DNA from 4 places in the Kocuria sp. SL71 genome. Region 4 is predicted to be linked to each of the others. Evidence: riboswitches for the same ligand, from Rfam matches in the RefSeq annotation. Region 4 holds a riboswitch; each other region holds the start of a gene.
What was found. A riboswitch is a leader RNA that binds a small molecule or an ion and turns the genes downstream of it on or off. The one in region 4 is predicted to bind thiamine pyrophosphate.

Region 1 (7,562 bases), 2.1 Mb from region 4:
GCCCGAGACCCGGTTTCGAGCAGGCTCTAAGTAGCTGCATTCGCGCGAAGTGGGGCCTTCGGTGCGGGTGAAGGGCAGCTGGTAGCGGTCTGAGCCTGTCGGGCCCGGTCTGATAATCCATGGGTCGTGGGTTCGATCCCCACAGGGCCCACTCCTGTGATGTCTCAGTACATCGGAAACACCCCGAACCCCCGGTTCGGGGTGCTTTTCCTTGCTCCCGGCCGCTCCCTCCCAGGCCAGGCCTCGGTGTAATTCCGGCCGCTGCCCATCGGGCGGTGGGTGCCTCGCGACGCCGCTCGAATGCCGTCACTTCCCGTGGGTCCAGGCGTGGGGTCGCCTTGCTTTCACCGGCTGACCGGGCGCGATTCGATGCCTCGGCGGCCAAGCGCATCGACGGTGCTAGGCAGCGCGCAGGTTGCATGTGAGGCCTCCGCAGGCCCTGACGAGCTGCCTGAAGGCCTCGTGGACGGCGGCGGGTCATGTCTCATCGTGGGTCCGGTGGTGTTGCCGGGGTATTGAGACATGTGGTGACGAGGTATTGAGACTCAACACCACAGGGCCCACTCCTTCCCTTCAGCCCCTGCGGTGACCATGTCGCCGCGGGGGCTTCTCCGTGCCTGGAGCAACTCCGGTCCCAGCAGGTCCGCCAATGAGATGTCGAGCCAAGCGGCGATCTCGACAAGCTCGGAGATCGAGAACTCCCTACTGCCGTTCAGCCGGACGCTGACCGCGCTCTTGGCGATCCCCATGTGACGAGCGAGGTCGCTTTGGGTGCGGCGCCTGCGCCCGAGCCATGCGCGGACTTCATCGCTGACGTGGTGGGCGACGGGATTGTCGCGCTGGTCCTGCGGCCTCGTAGTCATGGCGGGATTGTATCGCGGTGCGTGGCCAAGGTGCGCTCCAGGCGACACGAAGTTCTCGAAACAAGATAGATGATCTTGACATAGGGTTCTCAAATCGAGCACGATGATCGCATGACGAAGCAGAAGCAGCTCGCGCTCCAGATCCGATCCCGGCTGGCGCTGCGCGACATGACTCAGAAGCAGCTCGGTAAGGCGCTCGGGCTCGGTCATGCAGCCCTCTCGGCGCGCATGAACGGGCACAAGGACTTCACGTTCACAGAGCTGATGAAGACGGCGGAGGTGCTCGGGGTCTCGCTCCGGGATCTGCTGCCGGCAGACGAGAAGGAGGCGCATCGATGAGCACGACGACGATGACGACGAACCCGCAGCCACTGAACGAGGCGGATGCGCGCGAGCTGACGAACCAGATCGCAGAAGGACTGGCTGATGTCCACGCGCTGATCGTGCAGGCCTGGGAGGGCCGCGTGTGGGAGCCGCTGGGCTACGAGACGTGGGACGCCTGGATCGATGCGAACTTCCGTGGGCTCCAGCTGCGTCCGCCGCGTGAGCAGCGCGACGAGGTCATTCAGTCCATGCGCGAAGCCGGCATGAGCATGCGGGCGATCTCGCAGGCCACGGATCTGTCGTACAGCACGGTGCAGCGTGTCGCGCCGGCAGGTGACCCAAATGGGTCACCTGAGGAGTCCTCGAACGTCGTGGGTCTGGATGGCAAGTCCTACAAGAAGCCCAAGAAGTCGGTTCCGATGGCGGAGCACGCTGCCGAGTTCGCCGACGTCTCCCTGGACGGGCTCGGGATCCCGATGGTCGATCCCGCAAACCTGCCTGGCGCGGATGCCGATCAGGTGCTCTCCGGGGACGTCTTGGACCCGGAGCCGGACTCCGGTGAGGAGTCGGAGCCGGCGGAGTCTGCCTGGTGGGAGGAGCCGCGACAGGCGCTGCTCGAGGCGGAGTCCCGGTGCGCGGCACTGCTGAAGCAGCGCAAGGCGGAGCCGCGCTTGACTGAGGATCCGCAGGATCCGGGGCCGTCTCAGCTGACGATGGCCGCAGCTCGGACCGTACTGGCAGTCGGCGGCGTGACCGTCGATCTCGGGGTCGAAGACCTCGACGGAGAGTCGCAGGAAGCGCTGCGGAAGGTGCTCTCGACGGTGATGACGTCGCTGGACGGCGTGATCGGTGATCTGGATGAGGCCGAGGATGACAGCTGAGCGCACAGAAAACGATGCGCGCCCGGCGGCATTCGGACGCGCATCACATCAGCTGAAGACGCCTCAAGGGACTGCCGCACGGATAGGTGACATCTGATCTGGCTTGCCCACTGGGCGGCCTGGAAGGATGTGCACCATGCCCGCTCCCTACCCCCAGGAGTTCCGCGAAGACGTCGTGCGAGTGGCCCGGTCCCGTGAAGACGGCATCACCATCGCGCAGAACGCGAAGGACTTCGGAGTCCACGAGATGACGCAGCACAAATGGATCCGCCAAGCCGACATCGACGACGGCAACCGCCCCGGCAGGACCCGGGAGGAATCGACCGAGCTGCGCGAGGCCCGCAAGCAGATCCGGCTGCTCCAGCAGAAGAACGAGGTCCTGCGCCGTGCCGCGGCCTACCTGTCCTAGGCGAACCTGCCGGGAAACGGTTCTACCCGCTCGTGAGTGAGCTCGCCGCTGACGGGATCCCCGTCGCGGTGTCCCTGCGGGTCCTGAAGCTCTCCCGCCAGCCCTACTACCGCTGGCGAAGCCAGCAGGTCACCCAGGCCGAGCTGATCGAGGCATACCACGCCAACGCCCTGGTGGACGCCCATCGCGACGACCCCGAGTACGGCTATCGGTTCCTGGTCGACGAGGCCGCCGAGGCCGGCGAGGTGATGTGCGAGCGGACCGCGTGGAAGATCTGCGGGGACAACCAGTGGTGGTCGGTGTTCGGGAAGAAGCGCGGCAAGAACGGAAAGCGTCCCGGGCCGCCGGTCCACGACGATCTCGTGAAGCGGGACTTCTCCGCCGATGACGTCAACGAACTGTGGCTGACCGACATCACAGAGCACTGGACCGACGAGGGAAAGCTCTACCTCTGCGCCATCAAGGACGTGTTCTCAGCCCGGATCGTCGGCTACTCGATCAGCGACCGTATGAAGGCACGACTGGCGGTGAACGCCCTGGACAACGCCGCTTCCCGCCGCGGTGACGTCGCTGGCTGCATCGTGCATTCGGACCGAGGATCCCAGTTCCGGTCACGCAAATTCGTGCAGACGTTGAACCGTCATCACCTCATCGGGTCGATGGGGAAAGTCGGTGCCGCTGGGGACAACGCCGCGATGGAGTCCTTCTTCGCCCTGCTGCAGAAGAACGTCCTGGACCGGAAGCGGTGGCGGACCCGCGACGAGCTCCGGATCGCCATCATCACCTGGATCGAACGCAAGTATCACCGCCGCCGTCGACAGGCCCGTCTGGGTCGATTGACCCCCATCGAATACGAGACCATCATGAACCCCGCCGTGAGCCTCGCGGCCTGACACCCCAACTGTCACCTATTCGTGCGGCAGTCCCTTGCTGATGAGAACGTCGCCGAGTTGTCGATGTTGTGCGGCTATGACGATGACCTGACGAAACAGGCCACGGCGACGTCGAATCGGATCCGGGGCCTGCTGACTCAGATCCACCCCGGACTGGAGACCGTCATCGGTCCGCACCTGGACCATCCGGCGATGCTGGCTCTATTGGCGAAGTACCCGACGCCCAAAGTCTTGCGTCATGCCGGGAAGCACCGAGTCGAGACGCTGCTGCGCAAGCAGGCACCGTGGGCGTGGAAGCGGTGGGCGACCGCGATCTTCACCGCACTCGACGGGCAGACGGTGGTGGTATCAGGTACCGACGCCGCCGGCCTCGTCCTGCCCCAGCTGGCCGCGTCGTTGGCGCAGACACGATCGTCGCGGGATGAGGTACTGGTGCGCATCGAGGAATTGGTCGAGGCGCATCCGCTTTTCGAACTCCTGACGTCGATGCCGGCAGTCGGCGTCAGGACTGCTGCGAGGATCCTGACTGAGATCGTGGGTAAGGACTTCGAATCAGCCGGACACCTCGCATCGTATGCCGGACTGGCACCGGTGACATGGCGATCGGGAACCTCGATCCGAGCAGATCACTCGTCCCGGCGGGGGAACAAGATCCTCAAACGAGCGTTGTTCCTATCCGCGTTCGCGGCGTTGAAAGACCCGCTGTCGAGGGCGTATTACGACAAGAAACGGGCCGAACATAAGAAGCACAACCAAGCCCTGATCGCGTTAGCGCGCAGGCGCTGCAACGTGCTGTATGCGATGCTGCGCGACGGCTCCTACTTCCATACACCCGAGGTGGCGACCGCCGCCTGAACCGAACCGTAGCGGAGTACCAGATCAGTCCGGGAGCTGGTTCCCAGACCGATCATCCCTGCCTTTCGACTCCTACCGAATATTCTTGAAGAATCTGGCGGCTACCCCTTGACTTAAAACATAGGGGCACCCCCCCAGACCAGCACGGGGATGAATGCGGCCCGAACTATGTCGATCGTGAGGTTGGCCTGGACGACGTCGCGGACGATGGCGCGGTCGCGTCATTAGTGTCGTCAAGGAGAGTGGTCCTGGTAGCGAAGGTGTGGTTCATCACGGGGGCGTCCAGAGATCTCGGCAGGATGTGGGCAGAAACTGCCCTGGAGCGAGGAGACAGCGTCGCGGTGACGGCGCGGGGAGTGGAGCCCCTGGCGGAGCTCGCCGATCGGTTCGGGGAGCGTGTGTTCGTGCGTGCTCTGGACGTGAGGGACCGGAAGGACGTGTTTGCCGCCGTCGCAGAGGTGCGCGAGCGCTTCGGCCGGATTGACATTGCAGTCGGCACGCGGGCTACAGCTACACCGGAGCGATCGAAGAGCTCGACTTCGACGAGGCCAAGGCGAACTTCGACACCAACGTCTTCGGCGCGCCCTGGTTCATGCAGGCAGCGGTGCCGGTCCTGCGGGAGCAGGGCGACGGACACATCACTGGGATAGGTGCGCAGGCGATCCCAACACCAGCCCCCGGCAGCGGCCTATCCGCGCCGGGTGTATCTGTGACGGCGTTCTGGTAGACTCGGGTCGTACCGAGGGGTGTTCCGTCAAGGGGCTGAGATACCACTGGACGTTGTCAGCGTGGTGACCCTAGAACCTGATCCGGATCATGCCGGCGAAGGGACTGGTCTAGCAGGGCTTCTTTCCCTCGCTGGCCTCCACAATGGGAGGTCACAGTGTCTAATGCTGTCGTTCCTGACACTTCCTCATTTCACGCGTACCCAAGGGCTGCGGTCATTTCTGTCCTCATCAAAGACGACCATGTTCTTTTAGTGCGACGTGCGAACCCTCCCGATGCAGGATTCTGGGGTTTCCCGGGTGGGAAGATAGAATTCGAAGAAACAATCACCCGAGCCGCCGAACGCGAACTCCGTGAAGAAACCAGCATCATCGGTAAGGCCACCGGTGTCTTGACCTCCGTTGACGCGTTCAGCCAAGACGAAAACGGACCGTTGGACAGTCATTTCGTGCTCGTCGCCGTGCTCTGCCGGTGGCACTCGGGGCAACCCCACGCTGGCGACGATGCCCTCGAAGCGCGCTGGTTCGCCCTCGACGAAGTCGATGAAGCCCGGGTGACCCTGAGCAAGGATGTCGCGGAGGTCGCTCGGTACGCCGCCGCACAGCAGCAGAAGGAAGGGTGTTCATGACGATCTCCAACGTCCTATCCATCGCAGGAACCGACCCCACCGGTGGGGCAGGCATCCACGCCGATCTCAAAGCCTTCTCAGCGATTGGCACCTACGGCATGGCCGTGATCACCGCGGTCGTGGCGCAGAACACGCGCGGTGTGCGCTCGTTCATGCCCCTTGATCCGTCGTTCGTCGGTGAACAGATCGATGCGGTGTTCGACGATGTGCGTGTCGACGCGGTGAAGATCGGTATGGTCGCCAACGCCGCCATCACCGAAGTCATCGCCGATCGCCTGCACCACCACGAAGCCGAGACCGTGGTCCTGGATCCGGTGATGGTCGCCAAGAGCGGCGACAGGCTGCTGGACGACGATGCGGCGGCGGCCATCCGGGACACCCTCGTGCCGCTGGCCACGGTCATCACCCCGAATCTTCCCGAAGCCGCTGTGCTCCTCGATACCGAGGATGCCACCAATCTGCGGCAGATGGAGGACCAAGCCACCCAGTTGCGTGGACTGGGCTGTCAGTGGACGCTGCTCAAAGGCGGGCACCTCACGAACGAGACGGTCAGTGTCGACTACCTCGCCGGCCCCGACGGGGTCTCCACCTACTCGTCTCCCCGGGTCGAGACCCTCAACGACCACGGCACCGGTTGCACCTTGTCCTCGGCAATCACTGCGCTGCTGCCCGGCCACTCGGTGCCCGAAAGTGTGGACCAGGCGAAAACCTACCTGCAAGGCGCTCTGGTTGCCAGCGGTCGCCTCGACGTCGGCCAGGGGCATGGTCCTTTGCACCATTTCCACCAGTTCTGGCCGCGCGGGTAGGGATGTAGAACAGCCCCGCCTCGTTCCTCGCGTTCGGGGCCAACCACTTCGACTCATGAAAGGAGCCGTGACTATGACGCGAAAGATGTTTCTCGCAGGCCCGTTCAAAGCTCTCGTCGATGCCGACACCCATGTGATGGGCGATGCCGAGATCGACAAGTACACCTCGATCATCGACTTCTTCGAAGCCCAGGGGTGGGATGTGCACTGCGCCCACCGCAGAGAGGGCTGGGGTCGTGAGTTCATGGAACCCAGCGAGTGCACAAGCATCGACTACAGGGAGATCGCCGCCTGTGATGTCTTCGTCGCGTTCCCGGGTGCACCCGCGTCCCCGGGCACGCATATCGAGATCGGGTGGGCCTCAGCCTGGAAGAAGCCCATCGTCTTGCTCCTCGAAGAGGGAGCTGAGTACGCGTTCCTCGTCCGGGGCCTCCCAGCGGTCGCCTACGTTGAGATGATGACTATCGATCCCGAGTAGCCCACCGCGCCACGCATCCTCGCTACGATCGAGCGCGTGCAGGCAGGAGTCGTCAGTGAAGCCTGAGTATCCCGACCTCCACACGCTCTACCTGGATTCACTGCGACAGGTCTACACCGGGTTCGAATACCAGAACAGTCCCCGTGGGCAGGACGAACGCGAAATCATCGGCTTCACCGCGCGCCTGACCAACCCCGCCCGGCGATATTGCTTGGCGCGGTCGCGTCGGCAGAACATCATCTTCAACTACGCCGAAGCACTGTGGTATCTCTCGGGGAAGAACGACCTCGACTTCATCCGCACCTACGCGCCCTCGATGAGCCGGTACAGTCCCGACGGTCTCAGCCTGCCGGGCACGGGGTATGGTCCCAAACTGCTCAGAGACGTCGGCGGCGAGACCGCGATCGAACGAATCGTCAACATCCTCAACGACGATGACCCTGCGAGCAAACGTGCCGTCCTGCAGATCTTTGACGACTCCGAAGACATCTACCGCCGCAACATCGACGTCTCCTGCACGCTAGCTCTCCAGCTATTGCGCCGTGACGACCGTTTGCACATGGTCGCGTTCATGCGCGCCAATGACGCTTACATGGGACTGCTCAACGACACGTTCTCCTTCACGTTCGTCCAAGAATTCCTCGCCTCGATGCTGGGACTGGCTCCGGGCGTGTACATCCACAACGTCGGCTCGATCCA
Region 2 (7,562 bases), 2.1 Mb from region 4:
TGCCTGGTGCGGCGCTCACCGAGCCCAGCCCGCAGCGCACGCCGCTGATCTTCCAGGCCGGGGCGTCCTCGCGCGGTCAGGCCTTCGCCGGCAAGCACGCAGAGGCCGTGTTCATCGGCGCCCTGCGCCCGGACCTCACCCGGTACATGACCGACCGGATTCGCGACAAGGTCGAGGCCGAGGGGCGCGATCGGAACGACGTGAAGATCTACGCGATGCTCTCCGTCGTGGTCGACGAGACCGACGAGAAGGCCCAGGCCAAGTACCGCGAGTACCAGAGCTATGCCAACCTGGAGGCCTCGCAGGCCATCATCGGCGGCTGGTCCGGGCTGGATCTGTCCAAGTTCCAGGAGGACGAGGTCCTGAACTACGTCAAGACCGAGGCCATCCAGTCCTTCCTCACTCCGTTCACCATGCAGGACGGGGCCAAGCAGTGGACCCGCGAGGAGATCGCCCGCCACTGCGCGATCGGCGGCATGGGCGACGTGGTCGTGGGCTCGCCGCAGACCGTGGCCGATCAGCTCGAGACCTGGATCGACGAGGGCGGGCTGGACGGGATCAACCTGGCCTACCACGTGTCCCCGGGCTCGTTCGAGGACTTCGTGGAGCACGTGGTCCCGGAGCTGCAGAAGCGCGGTCGCTACCGCACGGACTACGACGGGCCCACCCTGCGCGAGAACGTCTACGGCGCCGGGCAGACCAAGGTGCTCGACACCCACCCGGCGGCCAAGTACCGCGGGGCCTACGTGGGCAGGCCGTCCACCGCGGACACCCCGTCGCGGGATCTGTCGCAGGGCTGAGTCGCCGGCTCGGCCGATGAGCAGAGGCCCGTCCGAGGGCCTCTGCCAGCACGCACGCTCGTCGAACCCCACTCGGACGAGGAGATCGCGTCCGTCACGGACGGCCCCATTGCTTGCGCGGAGCCTCAGGTCACGTGCACGAACGGGCGGTCCTGCTTGCGCGGCACCGCCCGGCGCAGGACCTCATGCACCGCCGTCGCCGTCTGACCGCGGCCGAGGAGCAGGAAGCGCAGGGAGTTGACCAGGGGCGAGCCGTCGGACCACTCGAGGTAGAGGTGCGACGGCCGCCCCGTCCGGTCCCGGACGGCCAGGGCCACGCCGGCCAGGCAGGTGGGCACCGACGAGCCCTCGGCGCGCAGGACGCGGTGGCCGTCGATCTCGTGGGCGCTCACGCGCAGCCGGTCCTCGAAGTCCGATGGATCGCGCAGGGTCACCTCCACGAACAGGACGCCGTCGGCCGAGGGAAGGCGATGCCATTCGCGCTCGTCGCGCAGCTTTTCGGCCAGGTCGGGGTCGCTGAGCAGGAGCTGCTGGGCCTGGGCCCCTGCTGCGCCCAGCTGGGTGCGCGGCCGGTGCGCGATCAGCCGCACCGTGCGGCCGCGGCAGCTGCGCAGCCAGTCCTGGGAGGTCTCGTCGAAATCGATGCTGCGGATCCGCAGCTCCGAGGCCCGCCAGACCCGCGAGGCGAACGACGCCGCCAGCAGGGCCGCGATGAACACGAGGGCCACGTGGAGGCCATCGGGGCGGCTGATCATGTTGTCGGCGGTCGTGTAGGCGATCACCACGGTGATCGCCGCGAATCCCACGGCGGTGCGTCGGTGCCCCCGCTTTCCGGCCGACAGGGTCGAGGCGAAGGAGGCCGAGAGCATCAGTACCAGCACCCCGGTCGCGTAGGCCCCGCCCTGCGCATCCACGTCGGCGCGGAAGACCGCCGTGACGACCAGGGCGGCAGCCAGGATCGTGAGCACCAGCGGCCGCGGAGCGCGGGTCCACTCGGGCGCCATGCCGTAGCGCGGCAGGTAGCGCGGGATGAGGTTGAGCAGACCGGCCATCGCCGAGGCGCCCGCGAACCACAGGATCAGCACCGTCGACAGGTCGTAGACCGACCCGAAGGTCTCGCCCAGCAGGCTGTGCGCCAGGTAGGCCAGGGCCCGCCCGTTGGCAGCGCCGCCGGGCTCGAAGTCCCCGGCCGGGATCAGGATCGTGCACACCAGCGACGAGGTCAGCAGGAACCCGGCCATGATCAGCGCAGCGGTCGTGAGCAGTCGTCGGGTGCCCTCCACGCGGCCCCGCAAGCCCCGCGAGGTGCGCACCAGAGGCATCACGGAGACCCCGGTCTCGAAGCCGGACAGGCCCAGCGCCAGCTTGGGGAACACCAGTGCAGCCACGGCGACCGCCGCCCAGGGCGAGGAGTGCTGGCTCAGCGCCGCATGCCACCACTGCGCGAATCCGATCTCCTGCGAGCGGGCGATCTGCCACCAGCCCACCGCCAGCACCACGGCGTTGAGGCTCAGATACACGGGGACCAGGACGACGGCCACGCTGATGGCCTCCGAGAACCCGGCCATGAACACCGCGCCCAGCAGCAGGAGCAGCCCGACGGTCACCCAGAACTGCCAGTGATGCGCCTCGGCTGGCACGTGCGGATTCTCGACGATGTGCACGGCGGCATCGGCCGAGGACAGGGTCATGGTGATGACGAAGTCCGTGATCGCGAAGCCGAGCAGGCACAGGACCAGCACCTTGCCGCTCCAGCGCGGCAGCAGCGTCTCGAGCATCCGGATGGAGCCGGCGCCGTGCGGGGAGGCCACCGCCACCCACCGGTAGACCGGCAGCGCGCCGAAGAGTGTGACGGCCACCAGCACCAGGGTGGCCAGCGGGGAGATCAGCCCGGCGGCCAGGATCGCGATGCCGGGCTGATAGCCCAGGGTGGAGAAGTAGTCCACGCCGGACAGGCACATGACCTTCCACCAGGGATGGGTCTTCTCGTCGCGATCGGGTCGGCGATGCGGGGCGCCGTAGGAGGCGGAGGGGGATCCTGCCAGCAGCCAGGCGGTGGCGCGGGAGGGCGGTGCGATCATGGCGTACATGATGCGCCTGTCCCGCTCAAGGCCCCGCCGCCGAGGGCCTCAGGCGGCTGGCAGTTGCCTGTGAGCCGCGATCTGCCGATCAGTCGGGCAGCGGACCCGACCGATCTGGCTCGGGGCCGAGCAGCCCGCCGAAGGCCACCAGGAGCCCGCCCACCGCGAGCACCGCGGCGATCGCCGCGTGCGGCCCGAGCAGCTGCTGCAGCGGCGTCAGGTAATAGGGGTAGAGAGCGGGCAGCACGATCGAGATGCTGTAGGCCACCCCGTATCCGCTGGCCCGGATCTCGTCGGGGAAGCGCTCCGTCAGATAGGCGCCCACCGGCCCGTAGCCGGTCACCGTCGTGACCTGCAGCGCGGCTGCCAGCAGCAGCACCGTGCCGATGCCGGCTCCGAGGGCCCCGGACAGCAGCGCCAGGAGGATGACGGGGGAGACCGCTGCGCAGAGCAGCCCGAAGCCCACGAAGAACCGGCGCCGCCCGATCCGACTGGACAGCGCACCCGCCCCGGCCATGGCCAGCGCGGACACGGCCGTCGCGCCCAGCATGACGAGGGAGACGGTCTGCGGCTCGAGCTGCGGCATGCGCGAGAGCTGGGCGGTCAGGGTGGGCACTGCCATGTAGGTGAGCAGCCACAGCCCGGTCATCAGCACGAGGACCTGCCGCAGCGACCGGCGGCTGCTGCCCCTGACGAGCTGCGCCAGCGGGTGCGCCGAACGGGCCGGGCGCCGGCGCTGCGGAGCCTCCTCGACCATGAGGCGGTAGTAGATCAGCATGGCAGCGGCCAGGGCGGCGCCGAGCAGGAACGGCAGCCGCCAGCCCCAGGCGGCGTACTCGCTCTCGTCCAGCAGCAGCAGGAGGAGGAAGGTGACGGCGGCGATGCTGGCGTTGGCCAGCGGCGACATCGCCATGATCATCCCGCTGAGACGACCGCGTGAGCGCGGGCGCGCCCACTCCATGGCCAGCGGGATCGCCGAGGTGTACTCCCCGCCCAGGAAGATCCCGCCCAGGAGGCGCAGCGCCAGCACCGCCAGGAACGTGCCCGCGCCGAGCACCTCGTGCCCGGGGACCAGGGCGATCAGCAGGGTCGTGAGGCAGATGCCGGCGAGGGCGACCTGGGTGATGAGCACCCGGCCCGCGCGGTCGGCGATCGGACCGAAGATCATGGCCCCGAGCGGGCGGCCCAGCAGGGTGGCCACGAAGATCAGGCCGGCATTGCGCACGATGTCGTGATCGCCGAACAGCTGCGCCGACACCGGAGCCAGGGCGATCACGGGCAGGAAGATGTCGAACTGGTCGACGTAGTTGCCCATGATCCCGCCGCGGATCGCGCGGCGAGTCGGTGCGGGAGGGCGCCCGTCGGAGGATGCGGTCGCGGGGGCGGACAGGGGTGCAGAAGGCATCGAGCTCTCACTTCCTTCGCCGGTATGAACCGGAGCAGGTTCGACGGTCGAAGCCGCGTCAGCTTCCTCTCAGCCCGTGCCCGGGCTCCCGTGTGGGGTCATTCAGCGGTGCAGGTCCCACGACCTGCGCGCCGCACCGTCGATCCTAGCGGTGCGACGGGCTCGCGTGGCCGAGACCCGAGCATGTGAGGCACAGTGAGGGCGTGCCCCTCATCGCCTCCGAGCCCTCGAGCTCCCCGACGCGCCCGGACCCGGGAGCCCGCATGCTCGGCATCGATCTGGCGCGGGCCGTCGCCCTGCTCGGGATGATGGCCACCCACACGATGGACCTGGTGGATGCGGCTGGTGATCCGCAGCCCGTCGGTCTGATCGCGGGCAAGGCGGCAGCCCTGTTCGCGGTGCTGGCTGGGTTCTCCGTCGAGCTGTCCACGCGGCGCTATGGGCGCTGGCGCGAGGCGGCTGCCTCACTGGCGGTGCGCGGCTTGCTGATCGCGATCCTCGGACTCGTGCTGGGATCGCTGTCGAGCTCGATCGCGGTGGTCCTGGTCAACTACGGGGTGCTGTTCCTGCTCGCCCCGCTGGTCCTGCGGCTTCCGGCCCGATGGCTGGCGGCCACGACCGTGCTCTGGCTGGTCGCCTCCCCGGTGGCCTCCCACCTGATCCGCGACGGGCTCGGCCTCCAGCGCGCCGTCGAAGCGCCCGAGCTCTCCCACCTGGCTCAGCCGGGGGAGCTGGCCCTCGGAGTCCTGCTCACCGGCTACTACCCGGTGCTGCAGTGGATGGGCTACCTCCTCGTGGGGCTGCTCCTGGCCCGGCTCGACTGGCGCAGCGCCGCCACGGCCGCCTGGGCAGGGGCCGTCGGCGCCCTGCTGGCCGCTGCGGCCTGGGTGAGCTCGCAGCTGCTGCTGTCCGCAGGCGGGCACGAGGCCCTCGAGCGCGCCGGCTCCGGTCTGTCGCCGCTGGCCTGGGGCTCGCCGTATGCCGCGCAGACCATCGGCAGCCATGGGACCACGCCCACGACCACGTGGTGGTGGCTGGTCACGGTCGGTCCGCACTCGTCGACGACCTTCGACCTGATCTTCACCTCGGGCATCGCGGCGGCGGTCATCGCCGTGTGCGTTCTGATCTGCCTGGCGATAGGGGAGCGCACCCGCCTGCTGATGCCCGTGCTCGCGGCCGGCTCCATGCCGCTGAGCATGTACACGCTGCACGTGATCCTGTCCGAGCTCACAGACCTGTACGTGCTGCAGGTGCTCCTGCTGCTGGGGCTCGCCGCGCTGTGGCGGGCCGGCGGGGAAGGCCCCGGCCCGCTCGAGAGCTTGGTCTCCGGGACCGTGCGGCTGGTCGTGCCGCGGCGCTGAGCCTCCCGGCGCCGCGTGGCCTCAGGCGGACGTCGTCGACTCGCCGGACTCCTCCAGCAGGTGATTCGGCAGCCGATTGCCCTGGGCGCGGCTGCGGATCTCGAGCAGCGTGCGTGCGTGCTGCCACAGCCGCTTATCCGCCTCGGTCACCGGCTCCCAGGCGGGGACGGACACGGAGGTGCCCTCCTCGTCGCGGGCCACCATGACTGTCAGGCAGTTGGTGGTGACCTCCAGCTCGCGGGACTTCGGATCCCCGGAGCGGACCTCCACGGCGATGTGCATGCCCTTGGTCCCGGTGTAGATCAGGCGGGCGTCGACCTCGACCAGATCCCCGATGTGCAGGGGGCGCATGAAGCGGATGCCGCCGGAGAACACGGCCACGGTGTCCCGGCCGCAGTAGCGGGTCGCACAGAGATATGCGGCCTCGTCGATCCATTCCATGACGATGCCGCCGTGGACCTTGCCGCCCCAGTTCACATCGGTGGGGGCGGCCAGGAAGCGCAGGACCTCGCGCTCGCCGGTGCCCTCCGCGCTGAAGTCCTGGCGGGCGATCTCGGCGGTGATCTCCTCGCGGATCGGGATGCGCGAGAGCGCGTAGTCACGGGCCAGCTCCTGCTCCAGGCCCCGCGGCTCGAAGCTCGGCACGGGCGTGGGCTTCCCGCTGCCGTCGACGGCCACGAAGATCGTCAGGCACCGGGCCCGCTCCTCGAGCTCGCCCGTCTTGGGATCGCCCGAGCGCACCACGGTGTTGATGTGCATGGAGGACCGGCCCGTGGTCAGCACCGTGCCGGTCACCTCGACCATCTCGCCGACCTGCACGGGGTACTCGAAGTGGATGTTGCCCACGTAGGCGGTCACGCAGTAGGAGCCCGACCAGGCGGCGGCCGCGGCGAAGGCGGCCTTGTCCACCCACTCCAGGACCCGGCCGGCGTCGACGGTCCCGGAATGCCCCTCATCGGTGGGCGCTGCCAGGAAGCGAAGCGTCACCTCGTGGCGTCGGGAGCGGCTGTCGGCGGGGGCGGGCGGCGTCTGGTCCATGGCGATGAAACTACCGCAGGTGATGCGGCGAGAGCCCCGACCGCGGGGGTCGGGGCTCTCAGCTGCTCTGCGCGGAAGGTAAGGGATTCGAACCCTTGGTGCAGGGTCGCTGCACAACGGTTTTCAAGACCGTCTCCTTCGGCCGCTCGGACAACCTTCCCGTGACGGGTCGGCATGCACCGCCCGCACATCGGCTCATTCTTCCACTGGCATGCGCTGGGAGCCGAATCGACGCGGCGGGCGTCTGCCCGCCTCCGTAGCCTGGGCACGACACACCCCGACGATCGCAGGAGGCCCATCATGCGCGCAGTTGCCGAAGCCGACCACGGAGGGCCCGAGGTCCTGACCGTGACCGATCAGCCCGTCCCCGAGCTCCCCGCCGACGGGATCCGCATCCGCGTCGAGCATGCCGGGATCAACCGCGCCGACGTCCTCCAGAGAACCGGTCATTACAAGGTTCCCGACGGCGGCTCCGCGATCTACGGACTCGAGATCTCCGGCCTCGTGCTCGAAGTCGGCGCCGAGGCCCCGCAGCACGCCCTGTCCGGAGACGTCCTGGTGCCCGGGGCCCGAGTCTGCGCCCTGGTGGACTCGGGAGGCTACGCCGAAGAGGTCGTCGCCCCGGCGGCGAACGTCCTGCCGGTGCCGGATGCCCTGTCCATGACGGATGCCGCCGCGCTGCCCGAGGTGCTGGCCACCGTCTGGTCGAATCTCGTGATGGAGGCCGGTGCTCGGTCCGGGCAGACGCTGCTGCTGCACGGCGGCACGGGCGGCATCGGCACGGCGGCCATACAGATCGCCTGTTCGATCGGCATGCGCGTGATCACCACCGTGAGCTCCGAGGCCAAGGCCGAGTTCGTCCGCGAGCTCGGCGCGG
Region 3 (7,562 bases), 540 kb from region 4:
AACTGACCCGCATCGCGCCGCAGAGATTGACTCACGCGCCCAGCGAACCAGCGGCCGCGCGCAGCATCCCCGGACTGGGCGAGCGCCAGTGGCATGCCCCCGCGAGAGATGCGGTCGATGTACTCCAATCGGTTCGCTGCAGCCGCATCGGCCGTACGGGCGATGTCGCCGTCGAATGCCCGCTCGATGAACCTGTTCCCAGTGCCGTCGATCTCGGTCTGGCTCAATGGCAGCACGGGCAGTCTTTGGATCCGCCCGGTCAGCGCTTGCGTACCGGAGGGCAACGAGTCATAACTCGCAGATCCAGCGAGTACGAACATTCCTGCCCGCGCCTCCGAGTTCAACCGAGTCTTGATCGACTGCAGGATGGAGGGCATCCGCTGATACTCGTCGAGGAAGACGGGCAATTGCTCATCGGTGATGAGCGAGGGACTGTGCCGCGACAGCTCAAGGACTGCGTCATCGTCGAAGTCGAACACGCGCGCGTGCGGGGTGGCTGCCGCGACCTCGGTCAGCAAGGTCGACTTCCCCACGCTCCGGGGCCCCTCCAGAAGCAGTACCGGAGTTTCAGTGATGCGCTGCCGAATAGCGGGCAGGAGCCTGCGATCAATCTGATCGATCATGATAAGACGATACCATCAGTCAGCAATCTGCCGAGGGTTGACTCGACAATCTGCCAAGGCAACAGTCGGCAATCTGCCGACATCTCAGTCGGCAATCTGCCGCGGCGTTCGCGGCAGTGAAACTGGACCGTCTCAGCACACCGAGTACAGCACGCGGAAGGTCTCGCAGACGACCGGCATCTGAGGATCGAAGCCGCGTGGGTCCTCCGAGTGATCACGCCAGAAGCGCTCGTGAATGTCGCGCCAGGCAGCTAGCGTCCTGTCGCCTTCGCCCTCCGCACAGGCATGGTCCGCTGTGACCTCGTCGAAGGGAACGACGTCGACGGTCATCGTCTCGATCAGGGCCCGCGGCGTGTCCCGCCCATCCAGGATGATGCTGAGTTCGCCCGGTACCGGGATGGCTTCGCCAACGTGCTCGCAGTCCCACATCGACGAGGCCGTGGCCCTCTTGGTGCCCACCAGCACGAGCTCCACGAGTCCGTCGGCATGCTCCGGGGTGGCCCCGAACGCCCACGCCTCCGGAGTCTCCGCGGGCAACGCGGGGAGGTGCGCACGGCACTCCCGCCAGAACCTGTCGATGGCTGAGTCCGTGTGCATTCCGCCAGACTACTGACAGTCGTGCGCCGCCAGGACTCGGCGCGCAGACCGGCCCGGCGCACCCTGCCAGCGCTCAGTACTCGGCTGCCCTCAGTACTCCGGCAGGTGCGGTGCGACGTCGCGCACCCACGCGAGGACACCTCCGTCCAGGTGCCGCACCGTCTCCTCCCGGTTCGCGAAGTCGGGCTGGAGCCGCGCGAGCGCACGCTCCGAGCGACCTCCCGCCTTGCAGTGCAGGACTACTGGCACTCCACGGGCCTCGACTGGCAGCGCCTCGATCCCCTGCTCGAGCAGCGCGTCGAGGGCGACGGGAACCGCGCCCGGGATACTCACGAGGCGACGTTCCCACTCCTCGCGCACGTCGACAAGGGCGAACTCCGCGCTGCCTGCAGCGCGACGATCGAGCATCGCTGCCAGCTCGCGTGCCTCAACCGTCGCCCCTGCCGCGTCCGGTCCCGCTCCCGACTGCGCCGCCGCGCCGGAACCCCGCTCGCACACACCATGCCCGTCCGCACGCGTGACGCCGTCGGAGACCTCGGTGACAGGCGGCGCCGCCGGATCCGCGACCACGCGCAGCTCCCGCCACGTCATCGCCAGCGCATCGTGGAGCAGCAGCCGTCCCAGCAGCGGCTTTCCGATCCCGGTGACGAGCTTGACGGTCTCGGCGGCCATGATGGACCCGATGGTTCCCGGCAGCATGCCCAGCACGCCGCCCTCGGCGCAGCTGGGCACTTCGCCGGCCGGTGGGGGCTCCGGATGGAGGTCGCGGTACGTGGGACCGCAACCGGACCAGAAGACGCTCACACGGCCCTCGAACCGCAGGATCGATCCCCAGACGCACGGGATGCCGGCCAGCGCGCACGCGTCAGAGACGAGGTACCGGGTTCCGAAGTTGTCCGCTCCGTCCAGGACGAGGTCGTAGCCCGCGACGATGTCCCGGGCGTTCTGGGCGTCCAGCCGCACCGGGTGCTGCTGGACGGTGACGAGCGGGTTGAGGCGGGTGATCGCCCGGGCCGCGGATTCCGTCTTCAGGTCGCCCACGTCCTCGACTCCGTGGAGCACCTGCCGCTGCAGGTTGGAGACGCTCACGCGGTCGTCGTCGACGATTCCGATCGTCCCCACGCCGACGGCCGCGAGGTAGTGGAGGATGGGCGCTCCCAGTCCCCCGGCTCCGATGACGAGGACGCGGGCGTTCTTCAGCCTACGCTGGCCGGTCTCCCCCACCTGTTCGAGGGTGAGGTGGCGGGAGTAGCGTTCGATCTCCTCGACCGTGAGCTCCGGTCCCGGCTCGACGAGCGGAGGCAGCGCACTCGACTGCACGGTGGCGTTCACGGCTGCCCCACCTCCGGCCAGTCACCGCGCGGGATCCCGCCGACGGCCGCGCTCGCGTCGCCCGTCGACCCCGCCGTGGCGATCGGATCGATGAGCCCGTCCGCGGGCGATGACGCCAGCGCATGCCTGCGAGCGGGTATCCGCCCCGCCTGCGCGGCCAGCCGTCCCGCTTGGACCGCGGCCTTCATCGCCCGGCCCATGAGGACCGGGTTCTGCGCGCGCGTCACCGCGCTGGCCAGGAGAACGGCATCGCAGCCCAGCTCCATCGCGAGCGCCGCATCCGAGGCTGTCCCGATCCCCGCATCGAGGATCACCGGCACCTGCGCGCGGGAGGCGATGAGCTCGATGTTGTGCGGATTGAGGATGCCCAGCCCGGTGCCGATCGGGGCACCCAGCGGCATGACCGCGGTGGCGCCCACCTCCTCGAGACGCTGCGCGACCACGGGGTCGTCGGAGGTGTAGGCGAACACCTTGAAGCCCTCCGCCACCAGGCGTTCCGTCGCATCGATGAGTTCGACGGCATCGGGAAGGAGCGTCTCCTCGTCGGCGATGACCTCGAGCTTCACCCAGTCCGTCTCCAGGGCTTCGCGGCCCAGCTCAGCAGTGAGCAGCGCGTCGCGCGCGGTGTAGCAGCCGGCCGTGTTCGGCAGGATGCGGATGTCATTGCGCTCCAGCAGGGCGAAGAGCGAGTCGCCGGCCTGCTTCGAGTACCGCCGCATCGCGACGGTGGTGAGCTCTGTGCCGGAGGCCAGCAGCGCCTCCTCGAGGACGCTCAGCGAGGTGATCCCGCCGGTGCCCGTGATGAGGCGCGAGGTGAGCTCGACACCGTCGATGGTGAGCGAGTCCCCGGTGTCCGTGGGGATGTCCGCCGTCGTCTGAGTCGCAATCGTCACTGTCGTCAGCCTCCCTGCATCGCGGTGATGATCTCGACGGTCTGGCCGTCGACCAGGCGCGTGCCCTGCCAGCGGCTGCGCGGCACGACGGCGGAGTCGAGGGCGACGGCGACGCCCAGGCGCCCGCCGTCCGCCGGTGTGCCGTCCGCCGTGAGCGGTCGGTCGATCGTCTGGGCGACGAGGTCCAGGAGTGAGGCGTCATCCTCGATCGGATGCGCGGCCCCGTTGACGGTGAGGGTGGGCACGGAAGGTCCTTCCTGAGCGGTGTCCATGGTGTCAATCTGTCGTGTGGAAGCGGTACGGGTCGGTGGCGCGCAGAACGCCTGCGAGGTCGGTGCCCGGAGAGTCCCCGGTCACGAGCGCCGCGGCCGCATCCGCCAGCAGCGGTGCGAGGAGCACCCCGTGCCGGAAGCCACCGGTCGCGAGGATGAGGCCGGGCACGCCCGCGCCGTCGCCGTCGCGCAGTCGCCCCAGCAGCGGCACGTCATCCGGGGTGCCCGGCCGAGCACGGGCCATGACCTCGACCAGTTCCAGGTCGCAGACCGCAGGGACGAGCGTCTGGGCATCGCGGAGCAGTCGGTACACACCGCCCGCACTCGCGCCCGCAAGGTCGTCCTCGCGCGAGGTCGCTCCGATGACGATCTCGCCGTCGGCCCGCGGCACCAGGTAGATCGGCACTCCGTTCACGACGCCGCGGATCGTGCGCTCGAGGAGCGGCGCGGAGCCCTCCGGCAGCCGCGCGCGGAGGATGTCGCCATGCACCGGTCGCAGCACGGCCGCCGGGGAGGCGGGCAGGCCGGAGAAGAGGTCGCTGCGCAGGCCGGTCGCGAGGATCGTGTGCCTCGAGGCGATCCGGCTGCCGTCCGCCAGCTCGACTCCCCCGCCGTCGCCACACAGCCGGACAGCCGCCTGCGTGACGAGCGTGGCGTGCGCGCGATGCTCCCGCGACGACAATGCCGCAATCAGACCCGCCACCAGCCTGCGCGGGTCGACCTGGTGGTCGCCCACCGCACGGAACGCTCCCGCCAGCCGGGGAGACAGTGCCGGCTCCAGTGCGCGCGCCTCACGGACCGTGAGCGCGTCGACCTCCATCCCGTGCGCGATCTGGTGCTCGCGGAGCTCGGCCAGGCCCTGCCGGTCCGCTGGGGTGCCGGCGCACACGAGGGTCTCCGTCCTGCGGTAGCCCACGTCGTGGCCCGAGGCCGCCTCGATTCCGGCGATGAAGTCCGGGTAGTCGTCCGCGGCCTTGCGCATGAGCGGGTACAGCGCGTGCTGCTGGTACTGGACCTCACTGGCCGGGGCGATCATCCCCGCCGCGGCACGGGAGGCCGCTCCTCCCGGGTCCGGGTCGACGATCGAGACGGACAGTCCGCGCTCACGCAGACGCCAGGCCGTGGAGAGGCCGATGACGCCGGCACCCACGATGACGACATCGCAGTCGTGCGCATCCGGGTGCGACTGTTCCACTGCTCTCATCCTTCCCTTCGGCGGCATGATCCGCATCAGGTTCGACGGTCGGCGCTGGGGCCCTCTCAGCCCCGTAGGGCTCCCGCAGAGTTCGCGATCTCCACGAGTGCGTGCATCGTCGTGACTACACTCGTGGATCGTGAGCCATCATACAGACGCCCCCGCTGGGGAGGGCGCGCAGGCCAGGGCCGCGCGCATCGCCACTGCTCGCCTCTACCTGTGCACGGATGCCCGCACCGGCCCCGGGGATCTGGAGAGCTTCCTCCACGCCGCGTACGCCGGCGGCGTCGACATCATCCAGTTGCGCGACAAGTCGATCGGCACCGCCGATGAACTCGCAGCACTGGAGATCCTCGCTCGTGCGGCTCGCGCGCACGGGAAGCTCTTCGCGGTCAACGACCGCGCGGACGTCGCCTCCCTCATCGGCACCGATGTCTTCCATGTGGGCCAGCAGGACCTCACCCCCGCACAGGCCCGCAAGCTGCTGGGCGACGAGGTCGCCATCGGCCGGTCGACGCACACGGTCGAGCAGGCCCAGGCGGCACGGCTCGACCCGGACGTCGACTACTTCTGCACCGGGCCGATCTGGGAGACCCCCACGAAGCCGGGCCGTAAGGCCACCGGACTGAGCTTCGTCGAAGACGTCGCACATGCGGAGAACAACCATGCAGACCGCGTCACCAACGAGGACCCCGCGAAGCCGTGGTTCGCGATCGGCGGGATCGACGAGCAGCGTCTGCGCCAAGTCCTGGACGCCGGCGCACAGCGGATCGTCGTCGTCCGGGCGATCACCCAGGCCGACGACCCGGAAGCCGCCGCCCGCCGCCTCCGCGCAGCCCTTCGGTAGTCACGACTCCAGCCACGCACAGTCGCAGCTCGCTCCGGCGACAGTGCCTCCATTCGGCGGGACGCGACACTCACGACGTGGAATGGTTCGAGGCCTCTTCCTCGCGCTCAACTGAGCGAATCCGTCGTCGGTTGTCCGGACAAAACCCACAATGCGATTCACTCACCGGAGTGATGAAGCAGAAGAAAGCCCGCGTCGCTCCTCAGAACTGTCGCGCACGTGCACGACCCGGCAGTCCGGCCCCTCCCCCAGCAGAATCCTCAGGTGCCCCGTGGCCACGGAGGTGCGTTGGACCTCGGCGATCGTCGCCGTCCGGGGCACAGACGTGGGCGGCTGCTCCATGCGGACGATCTCCTCGACCGTCACGGTGGTGAGGGCGAGGGCGAGGGCGTGGCTGATCGGCTGGGAGTACTCGTCCGACAGCGTGCCCGCGGCGCGCGACCGGTTGACGAGCTCGCGGATGGTGTCCACGTCCTGTCCGCCGGCCGCCGCCTTCTCCACCGGCTCGACGCCGGAGGCGGCGACGAGTCGGTTGGCGATCCGGTTGATCCACAGCAGGAACGGCCGCAGGGGCCAGGTGAGGGCGCGGGCGGTGATCCCGGTGGCCTTGGCCGCGGTCTCCGGGTGCGCGATCGCCCGCGACTTCGGAGCCATCTCGCCGATGACGAGGTGCAGGAAGGTCACGACGATGAGGGCGAGCACGAACGCGACGATGCCCGAGACGACCGCGGGGATCCCCCAGCTGGTCAGCACGGGTGCCAGCGCGTAGTCGATGGCCGGCTTGGTGATCGCCCCCAGCAGGAAGGTGCACGCTGTGATCCCCAGCTGGGCGAAGGCGAGCATGACGGTGAGCTCGTTGACGCCGCGCAGGGCGGCGCGGGCGGAGGCACTCGACGGGGCCTCCGCCTCGAGCCGGTGACGACGTGCGGCCAACAGCGCGAACTCGACGATGACGAAGAAGGCGCTTGCGACGATCAGGGCGATCGTGATGAGTGTGACGACCCACCAGCTCATCGGGATGTCTCCTCTCCCTGGGCGGCGTCCGGGGCGGGCGCATCGGCCTCCGCCGGATCGTCCTCGACCACGGACAGGGTGAGCATCGACGGGACGTGACGGGCGACCTCGGTCACCTCGATCCGCAGGCTGCGGCGGACGCTGATGCCCTGGACGACCTCGCCGGGTCGTTCCGGCAGTTCCACGACGACGGTCGACCCGACCGGAGTCTTGTCAGGAACGCGGCAATTCTCGGTTCGAGAAGCGCAAGGAGTTGCCGGTCGCTGGCCGGTCAGAGAGCTATTCCGTGCTGCGAGGAGTGAGCCTTCGGAGGACAAGAGTGGGCTTTGTTTCTCCCCCTTGGGCCAATTGTGTCGCACTTGGCCGTCCCGACGGTCAACTGAGAATCCGCTTGACGAGCGGGAGCGCATATCGCCAGTCGTCGCCGTCTTGATCAAAGAGATCGGCGTCCTCGAACCAGGTTGGGTCCGCCTCCGGGTGAGGGCCAATCAAGCCCACACTTCCATCGCCAAACCGATAACACGCGGCGGCGAGGTCGCCTGTCTCGTAATGGGCGTAGGCCTCAGCGCCGTCTCCAGGCAACCGCGCGCCCTCTTGAAAGTAGGTCCATCGCAACGTGTCGCCCCACGTGACTGCCACCACATCATCCGTATTATCTTTCACAGGGAAGTCGGGAACGCCCACCTCCCCCCCCCCCGACGGATTCACTGAAAAAGCCGAAGCCCTCGCTCCCTGCTAGATATGCACCCATGCAGATGCCGAGGTAGCTACCGCCGGTAGCCACAAAGT
Region 4 (7,562 bases):
GCATGGACGGCGCGCTGCGCATGCCGCCGCGCTGAGCACTGGGAAGTCCCCTGAGCGGATTGCGGAGGTTCGGGCGCAGCCCTAGGCTGGGAGTCCCTCCCGGTCGCAGACGGGCCGTTCCGCGGCCCGCGCAGATGCGGGGGAATGACAGTGCGAACGCCCCGGAAGTCCTCTTCCGGGGCGTTCGTCCTCTCTCAGGGCGGCACCCGCTGGACGGGTACTGCGGGGATTCAGCCGAACATGGTGCCGGAGAAGCGCACCAGCACGGCGCCGAAGATGATCACCACGATCAGCACGGCCAGCCCGATGCTCCACAGGCCCGCGCTGGAGCGGGCGGCAGCCGAACCCGGCAGCGCCCCTGTGCGCACGCCGCGCCCGATCGTGGACATCAGCAGGAACGGGTGCACGAGCCACACGAGCATGCAGTACAGGCACAGGGCGTTGATCTGGAAGGTGGCCTCGAACCAGAGCCAGATCAGGAAGACCTGCCCCAGCACCAGACCTGCGATCAGGCCCCACCAGAACCAGCTGCGGAAGCGTGCACCGGCCAGCACGGCGACCGCGACCACGATCACGACCGCGTAGGCGACCAGGCCGATCAGTGGGTTCGGGAATCCGAAGACCGCCGCCTGGTCGGTGCGGATCACGGTGCCGCACGAGAGCACCGCATTGATGTCGCAGGCCGTGGTGTGCAGCGGGTTCTCCAGGATCTGCAGCTTCTCCCCGACGAGCGAGATCGAGGCGTACAGCCCGGCGGCCGCAGTGATCAGGGCCAGGATCGCCCAGCCGGTCTCGCCTGCCGGGCGGGGGGAGGTTGGCTCGGAGCCGCGCGCGGCGGCGTGAGCGCGGCCCGGCTCGTCAGTGGGGGAGTCCAGAGTGTCTCGAGTGTTCACCCTCCCGATCCTACGGGCGCGCCGATGGGTGGTGAGGGTCGCGGCGATCACCCCGGGCCCGGACGTGATGTGCCTCATTCCGGGGGAGCGCTGTGTCAGAATGAGAGCGGTCCTCCTTCGGCCGCACCCGTGGGAGGGTCCGTCGACGGCTCCGACCCGGTCGGCGCGGCCGCAGCTCTCGGAAGGATCGAGCGCGTCCGCCGCCCGGACAAGATCGGCCGTGAGCAGGGTCCTACAGGGCCCGCCCCGGCGACTCGGATCCGTGACGGCCTGCGCGCCCGGCGATCAGCGCCCCCGCGCAGCGCACACACACGACTTCTTGCAGCAGCCGCGCGACCCCTCGGGGCCACGCACGGCGCTCACGACCGGGGGACCGCCGGGTGCGGACGGCTGGTACCCGCAGGAGCACAGCACACATGGCATCAGAGCAGGCACAGCCCGAGTCGGACTCCTCGCCGGAGGGCGCGAACGTCCCGGCGGAGAACCCCTCCACCGATTCCGCTGACCCGTCGGCCCAGACCGAGATCGACCTGGGCGCAGCGGCTCAGGACACCCCCACGGAACCCCGGGCGACCACCGCTGAGACGGCATCCGCTGAGCCGGCCTCGACGGATCCCGCCCCGTCGGCGGACGCCGGGACCGAGCAGGCCGAGGCCGGCGGCAAGAAGAGCCTGACAGACCAGACCGAGCAGACGGAGTCGGCGCAGGACGAGGAGTCCCAGCAGGAGGGCGAGCGCGTCGAGACCGAGGGCCAGGCCGCCGAGCAGGCAGATCCGGCGCAGACCGCCTTCGAGGCGCTCGAGTCCGCAGAGCACACGCAGGAGCAGGCCAGCACCACGATCCTGCGCACCGCGCCGCTGGGCGGCAGCGAGCAGACCCAGGAGGCGCAGAGCCAGCAGCAGCCGGCCCAGCAGGAGCCGCCGCAGCAGGGCAAGGACGAGGAGACCAAGGACGAGCAGCCGGCGGCGGATCCGTTCGCCGCGTTCGGCGCGGCTTCGGCCACCTCGCTGCTCTTCCACGCCCCGGCCCCGGAGGACGTCGCCGCGGCACGGAGCGCGCCGAGCGCGAGCGCGAGGAGGCTCGTCTGCGCGAGGTGCAGGAGGAGGAGCAGGCCGAGGAGGCCGAGTACGAGGACCCGGAGCCCGGTGCGGGGGTCACGAGCCGACGTCGGCGCAGGCGCCGTCGCGGCTCGGAGGATCTGGAGCTGATCGGCGGGGACGACGGCGACCCGGAGCAGACCATCACGCGCATCCGCACCGCGCGCGTGGTCGACGGCTCCGCGCCCACCACCGTGCAGTCGGTCAAGGGCTCCACGCGCCTGGAGGCCAAGAAGCAGCGTCGTCGCGAGTCGCGTCAAACCGGGCGCCGCCGCCAGGTGATCACCGAGGCGGAGTTCCTGGCTCGTCGGGAATCGGTCGAGCGGACCATGGTGGTGCGGCAGAAGAACGACCGCATCCAGATCGGCGTGCTCGAGGACGGGATCCTCGCGGAGCACTTCGTCTCGCACACCCAGCAGGACTCGCTGATCGGCAGCGTCTACCTGGGCAAGGTCCAGAACGTGCTGCCGTCCATGGAGGCCGCCTTCGTGGACATCGGCCGCGGCCGCAACGCCGTCCTCTACGCCGGCGAGGTCGACTGGGACAAGGCGAGCCTCAACGGTGCGGCCAAGCGCATCGAGAATGCGCTGAAGCCCGGAGACCCGGTGCTGGTGCAGGCCACCAAGGACCCGGTGGGGCACAAGGGCGCGCGCCTGACCAGCCAGATCTCCCTGCCGGGGCGCTACCTCGTGTTCGTGCCCGGCGGCTCGATGACCGGCATCTCCCGCAAGCTGCCCGACGTCGAGCGCCAGCGGCTGAAGAAGATCCTCAAGGACCACCTCCCGGAGGGTGCGGGCGTCATCGTGCGCACCGCCGCCGAGGGGGCTTCGGAGGAGGAGCTGACCAACGACATCAACCGCCTGCGCACCCAGTGGGAGCAGATCCAGGAGAAGGCGGCCCAGGGCAAGACGCTTGCGCCGGAGCTGCTGTACGCCGAGCCGGATCTGACCATCAAGACCGTGCGCGACGTCTTCAACGAGGATTTCACCGCCATGCACGTCCAGGGCCAGGAGGCCTGGGACGGCATCGAGGCCTACGTGACCTACGTGGCACCTGACCTGCTGGACCGCGTCCACCGCTGGGAGAGGGACGAGGATCTCTTCGCCCACTACCGGGTGGACGATCAGATCTTCAAGGCACTGGAGCGCAAGGTCATGCTGCCCTCGGGCGGCTCCCTGGTGATCGACCGCACCGAGGCCATGACCGTCGTCGACGTCAACACGGGCAAGTTCACCGGCTCCGGCGGCAATCTCGAGGAGACCGTCACCAAGAACAACCTCGAGGCGGCCGAGGAGATCGTGCGGCAGCTGCGCCTGCGCGATATCGGCGGCATCGTGGTCATCGACTTCATCGACATGGTGCTCGAGGCCAACCGCGACCTCGTGCTGCGGCGCCTGGTCGAGTGCCTGGGTCGCGACCGCACCAAGCACCAGGTCGCCGAGGTCACCTCGCTGGGGCTCGTGCAGATGACCCGCAAGCGCATGGGCACCGGCCTGCTCGAGGTCTTCTCGGAGGACTGCGAGGCCTGCGACGGCCGCGGCGTGGTCGTCCACGATCACCCGCTCAAGGGCCGCAGCTCGGGCTCCTCGGACAACCGGCAGGGTCGCAACGACCGCAAGCGCAGCCGTCGTCTCCCGGGCGCTCAGGACGAGCAGCGTCCGCGCGCCGAGGATCCGGAGCAGGCCAAGCGCGCACAGGCCACCCGAAGCGCCCTGGCCGCGATCGCCTCGGCCAGCGGCCACGACACCGACTCCTCCGCCTCGGCAGGAGAGCGGACGGAGGCAGCCTCTGCGAGCGAGTCCGCCGGGGACCAGGAGTCCCAGGGCCAGCGCCCGCAGGAGTCCCAGGACTCCCGCGAGAGCGGCAAGCGTCGTCGCAAGCGCCGCGGCAAGCGCTCGCGCGGCCGCGGTCAGGACGGCCAGGCCCCGCAGGACCAGAACGATCAGGACCGCAGCGACCAGGCCCAGAGCGACCGGCAGGACTCCCCCGCAGGCCGATCCGGGGCAGGGCCAGGACACCGGCGCCCAGGCAGAGCGGGGCCGCGGTGAGTCGGACGGCCGCTCCGGGCAGCGCCGGCAGCGCGGTGAGCGATCCTCCGGCCGTGGCGGCCGCGGCCGGTCCGAGGCGCAGTCCGGGGCCCGCTCCGAGGACGAGACCCGCTCCCTGATCGAGGCGCGCATCCGTGCGGCCTCCGGCGAGGCTCCCGAGGCGAGCGCCCCGCGCGAGGACGCGGCGGATCAGCCGGCCCCGGAGAAGGAGGCCGACGGCGAGTCCATGCCGCGAGAGGCATCGGAGCCGAAGCGCCGGGACGCCGCTCAGGGCCCCCAGGGACGACGTGAGCGGCGATCGCGCACGGCGCGAGCCGAGTCGCAGGAGGCGGCCCAGGGTGCTTCCCAGGGCGAGCAGGCGGCTGCCGCTCAGCAGAAGCGTCGCAGCCGCACCGCGGCCGCTGCCCAGGCGGCGCCGGAGCCGGTCCAGGCCTCGGCCGCACCGACGGCCCCGGCCGCTCAGGGCACGGCGACGGTGCGCGATGCGGACGCGGAGCAGGCCGCCCCGATGCGCCAGCGGGCGCGTCGCTCGCGTCGTGCGGCGGCTCCGGCGGGCACGCCCGCGGTCCCGCAGTCGGCTCCTGCGGCTCCGGCCGCCTCGCCGACCGTGACCGCAGGCAGCGCCTCGGTGGTCTCGACCTCCGAGGGAGCCTCGCAGGTGACGATCAACGGCGAGGTCATCGAGCTGCCGCAGGGCCAGAGCGCCGCCGAGGCGCTGGGCGCCGGGGCTCGTCCGGCTCGCAGCTCGAGTCGCTGGCCAGCTCGCTGGGCGAGCGCGAGCCCGGTGCCGCCGGTCCGCGCCGTCGCCCGCGCCGCTCGCGCCGCGCCAGCGCCCCGGAGGCCGCACCCCAGGCGGGTCCGGCGCAGGATGGCGGGGACGCCTCGCAGGGTGAGCTCGAGCGCTCCTGAGCGCAGTCGGCGCCGGTGATCGGCCGGCGCCGACGGGACGACCCGATCGCATGACGGCCGTCTCCCCGAGAAGGGGAGGCGGCCGTCGTCGCCTTCGCCCGGGCAGTCGGATAAGGCGTAGACTGGGCAGGCACGACACGGGGTGCCGCCCGAGCAGGCGGCTGAGAGCACACCCGTCGAACCTGAACTAGTTCGCACTAGCGGAGGGATTGTCGCCATGACGCACAGTCGCACCCTGAATCCATCGCACGACGCCTCCGGGCCGGTCTCGGCCCGGATGGCCCAGCTGCTCGAGCAGCTGCGCAGCACGCGCCCCCTGGTGCAGTGCCTGACCAACACGGTGGTCTCCAACTTCACCGCCAACGCCCTGCTGGCCCTCGGCGCCGCTCCGGCCATGACGGACATCCAGGGGGAGGCCGGGCCGTTCGCCGAGATCGCCGACGGCATGCTGATCAATCTGGGCACTCCCGATCCCGAGCAGCGCGGCGCCATGCGCGAGGCCGCTGCCGCCCGGCAGGCCGGAGGCCGACACTGGGTGCTGGACCCGGTGGCGATCGGTTCGCTGCCGATCCGCACCGCCCTTGCCGCCGAGCTGCTGGAGTCCCGTCCCGCGGTGATCCGCGGCAACCCCTCGGAGGTCCTGGCTCTGACCGGAGGGGCCGGGGGCCGCGGCGTCGACACGACGGATGCCCCGGAGGCCGCGGTGCAGGCCGCTCGGCAGCTCGTGTCGACCGGTTGCGCCGATGCCGTGGCCATCTCCGGGCCCGTCGATCTGATCGTCTCCGCGTCGGGGACGCTGCGAGTGCCGCACGGTCACGAGCTGCTGACCCAGGTGGTGGGCGGAGGGTGCGCCCTGGGCTCCGTGATCGCGGCCTTCGCTGCCGTCGCGCAGGACCCCGCCGACGCCGCCGCGGCCGGGAGCCTGGTCTGGGGACTGGCGGCCGAGGACGCCGCCGATCGCTGCCAGGGCCCGGGGTCCTTCGCCGTGCATCTGCTCGACGCCCTGGCCGGGCTGCGCCCCGAGGACGTCGCCGAACGGTGCCGCGTCGAGGCGGAGGCGGCCGGCGCACCGAGCGCCGCGGACGGTGCCGCCGCCGGGGCGGGTCAGGCAGAGGAGGCCGGGCGATGAGCCCCCGATTCGACCCCGCCGCACTGTCGCTCTACCACGTCACCGACCCCCAGCTCAGCCGGCCTCGCAGCGTCCCCGAGGTCGCGCGGCTGGCTGTCGAGGGCGGGGCGAGCATGATCCAGGTCCGGGCCAAGGATGCCTCCGGACGCGAGCTGCTCGAGCTGCTCGAGGCCGTCGTGTCGGCCGTCGACGGCGCGGCCCCGGTGGTCGTGGACGATCGCGTGGAGTGCCACCTGGCCGCACGCGCCCGGGGGATCGCCTGCGACGGCGTCCACATCGGCCAGTCGGATCTGCCCCCGGAGGACGCCCGGCGCCTGTGCGGCCCGGAGGCGATCATCGGCCTCTCCGCCGCCTCGCAGGACGAGATCGCCGCCGCAGTGGCGCTGCCCCCGGCAACGGTGGACTATCTGGGCATCGGCGCGGTGCGGGCCACGGAGACCAAGCCCGACGCCCCGCAGCCGCTGGGCATCGACGGCTTCGCCCGGGCGCGAGCTCTGAGCCCCCTGCCTGCTGTGGCCATCGGCGGGATCCGGCCGGAGGACGTCGCGGGGCTGATGGCCGCAGGTGCCGACGGCGTGGCCGTGGTCTCCGGGATCTGCGCGGCTGCCGATCCGCGCCTGGCGGCGCAGACCTACCGGCGGGAGATGCAGCGATGAGCTCGACGACCTGGAGCACGACCAGCACGCGCGCCGTCCCGCGCGTCCTGTCGATCGCCGGCACCGATCCGACCGGCGGCGCCGGTCTGCATGCGGATCTGAAGACCATCAGCGTCCTGGGCGGCTACGGCATGGGTGCGGTCACCGCTGTCATCGCGCAGAACACCTGCGGTGTGCGCTCGATCCACACGCCGCCGCCGGAGGTGCTGAGAGATCAGCTGCTGGCCGTCTCCGACGACGTCGTCGTGGATGCCGTGAAGATCGGCATGCTGGGCAGCGCCGGTGCGGTCGAGGTCGTGGGGCAGTGGCTGCAGGAGCAGAAGCCGCCGCTGTGCGTCATCGATCCCGTCATGGTCGCCACCGCCGGTGGGACGCTGCTGGAGTCCGAGGCGCTCGGCGCCGTCCTGGAGCTGCTGGGCTCCGCCGACCTGGTGACGCCGAATCTCACGGAGCTCGCCTCCCTGCTGGACCGGGCGCCGGCGCAGGACTGGCCCGAGGCCCTCGAGCAGGGACGGCGCCTTGCAGATCAGCTCGGCGTGGCCGTGCTCGTCAAGGGCGGGCACCTGCCGGGGGAGCGCACCCCTGATGCGCTGGTCGCGCCAGGGCAGGAGGAGCCGGTGGCGCAGTGGGACGCAGCGCGGATCGACACGAGCTGCACCCACGGCACGGGCTGCTCCCTCTCGAGCGCGATCGCCGTGCTGGCGGCGCGCTCGGGGCGTCTCCCGGAGTCCGTGGAGGCGGCGCGGGGCTGGCTGCGCGGAGCGCTCGAGCATGCCGAGGAGCTCGAGGTGGGGCGGGGCAGCGGTCCGGTGCACCACGGGCACCACCTG

Region 1: it holds a riboswitch for thiamine pyrophosphate, as region 4 does, so the genes downstream of both, OVA15_RS12665 (NUDIX hydrolase) here and thiM (hydroxyethylthiazole kinase) in region 4, are expected to answer to the same signal.
Region 2: it holds a riboswitch for thiamine pyrophosphate, as region 4 does, so the genes downstream of both, OVA15_RS12960 (MFS transporter) here and thiM (hydroxyethylthiazole kinase) in region 4, are expected to answer to the same signal.
Region 3: it holds a riboswitch for thiamine pyrophosphate, as region 4 does, so the genes downstream of both, thiO (glycine oxidase ThiO) here and thiM (hydroxyethylthiazole kinase) in region 4, are expected to answer to the same signal.

Annotation. Positions count from the first base shown of each region.
Region 1 covers NZ_JAPPRE010000001.1:2,772,438-2,779,999, forward strand. The annotation lists gene OVA15_RS12640 (helix-turn-helix domain-containing protein) at 546-863, opposite strand; gene OVA15_RS12645 (helix-turn-helix domain-containing protein) at 975-1,202, shown strand; gene OVA15_RS12650 (hypothetical protein) at 1,199-2,068, shown strand; one part of gene OVA15_RS12655 (IS3 family transposase) at 2,205-2,474, shown strand; one part of gene OVA15_RS12655 (IS3 family transposase) at 2,477-3,370, shown strand; partial or broken gene OVA15_RS12660 (IS110 family transposase) at 3,404-4,225, shown strand; gene OVA15_RS13500 (SDR family NAD(P)-dependent oxidoreductase) at 4,486-4,875, shown strand; TPP riboswitch at 4,958-5,074, shown strand; gene OVA15_RS12665 (NUDIX hydrolase) at 5,109-5,579, shown strand; gene thiD (bifunctional hydroxymethylpyrimidine kinase/phosphomethylpyrimidine kinase) at 5,576-6,385, shown strand; gene OVA15_RS12675 (nucleoside 2-deoxyribosyltransferase) at 6,459-6,863, shown strand; gene OVA15_RS12680 (thymidylate synthase) at 6,919-7,562, shown strand, end outside.
Region 2 covers NZ_JAPPRE010000001.1:2,842,066-2,849,627, forward strand. The annotation lists gene OVA15_RS12950 (LLM class flavin-dependent oxidoreductase) at 1-800, shown strand, start outside; gene OVA15_RS12955 (amino acid transporter) at 926-2,890, opposite strand; gene OVA15_RS12960 (MFS transporter) at 2,970-4,286, opposite strand; TPP riboswitch at 4,281-4,388, opposite strand; gene OVA15_RS12965 (heparan-alpha-glucosaminide N-acetyltransferase domain-containing protein) at 4,490-5,647, shown strand; gene OVA15_RS12970 (acyl-CoA thioesterase) at 5,669-6,685, opposite strand; tRNA gene OVA15_RS12975 (tRNA-Ser) at 6,758-6,845, opposite strand; gene OVA15_RS12980 (NAD(P)H-quinone oxidoreductase) at 6,986-7,562, shown strand, end outside.
Region 3 covers NZ_JAPPRE010000001.1:156,961-164,522, reverse strand. The annotation lists gene OVA15_RS00750 (ATP-binding protein) at 1-623, opposite strand, end outside; gene OVA15_RS00745 (ASCH domain-containing protein) at 756-1,220, opposite strand; gene moeB (molybdopterin-synthase adenylyltransferase MoeB) at 1,311-2,552, opposite strand; gene OVA15_RS00735 (thiazole synthase) at 2,549-3,454, opposite strand; gene thiS (sulfur carrier protein ThiS) at 3,451-3,690, opposite strand; gene thiO (glycine oxidase ThiO) at 3,722-4,921, opposite strand; TPP riboswitch at 4,908-5,008, opposite strand; gene thiE (thiamine phosphate synthase) at 5,052-5,759, shown strand; gene OVA15_RS00715 (CNNM domain-containing protein) at 5,922-6,773, opposite strand; gene OVA15_RS00710 (hypothetical protein) at 6,770-6,958, opposite strand; gene OVA15_RS00705 (hypothetical protein) at 7,149-7,457, opposite strand; gene OVA15_RS13330 (BPL-N domain-containing protein) at 7,426-7,562, opposite strand, start outside.
Region 4 covers NZ_JAPPRE010000001.1:698,307-705,868, forward strand. The annotation lists gene OVA15_RS03275 (SDR family NAD(P)-dependent oxidoreductase) at 1-35, shown strand, start outside; gene OVA15_RS03280 (vitamin K epoxide reductase family protein) at 231-893, opposite strand; partial or broken gene OVA15_RS13390 (Rne/Rng family ribonuclease) at 1,310-3,622, shown strand; gene OVA15_RS03290 (hypothetical protein) at 4,265-4,966, shown strand; TPP riboswitch at 5,076-5,174, shown strand; gene thiM (hydroxyethylthiazole kinase) at 5,165-6,076, shown strand; gene thiE (thiamine phosphate synthase) at 6,073-6,732, shown strand; gene thiD (bifunctional hydroxymethylpyrimidine kinase/phosphomethylpyrimidine kinase) at 6,729-7,562, shown strand, end outside.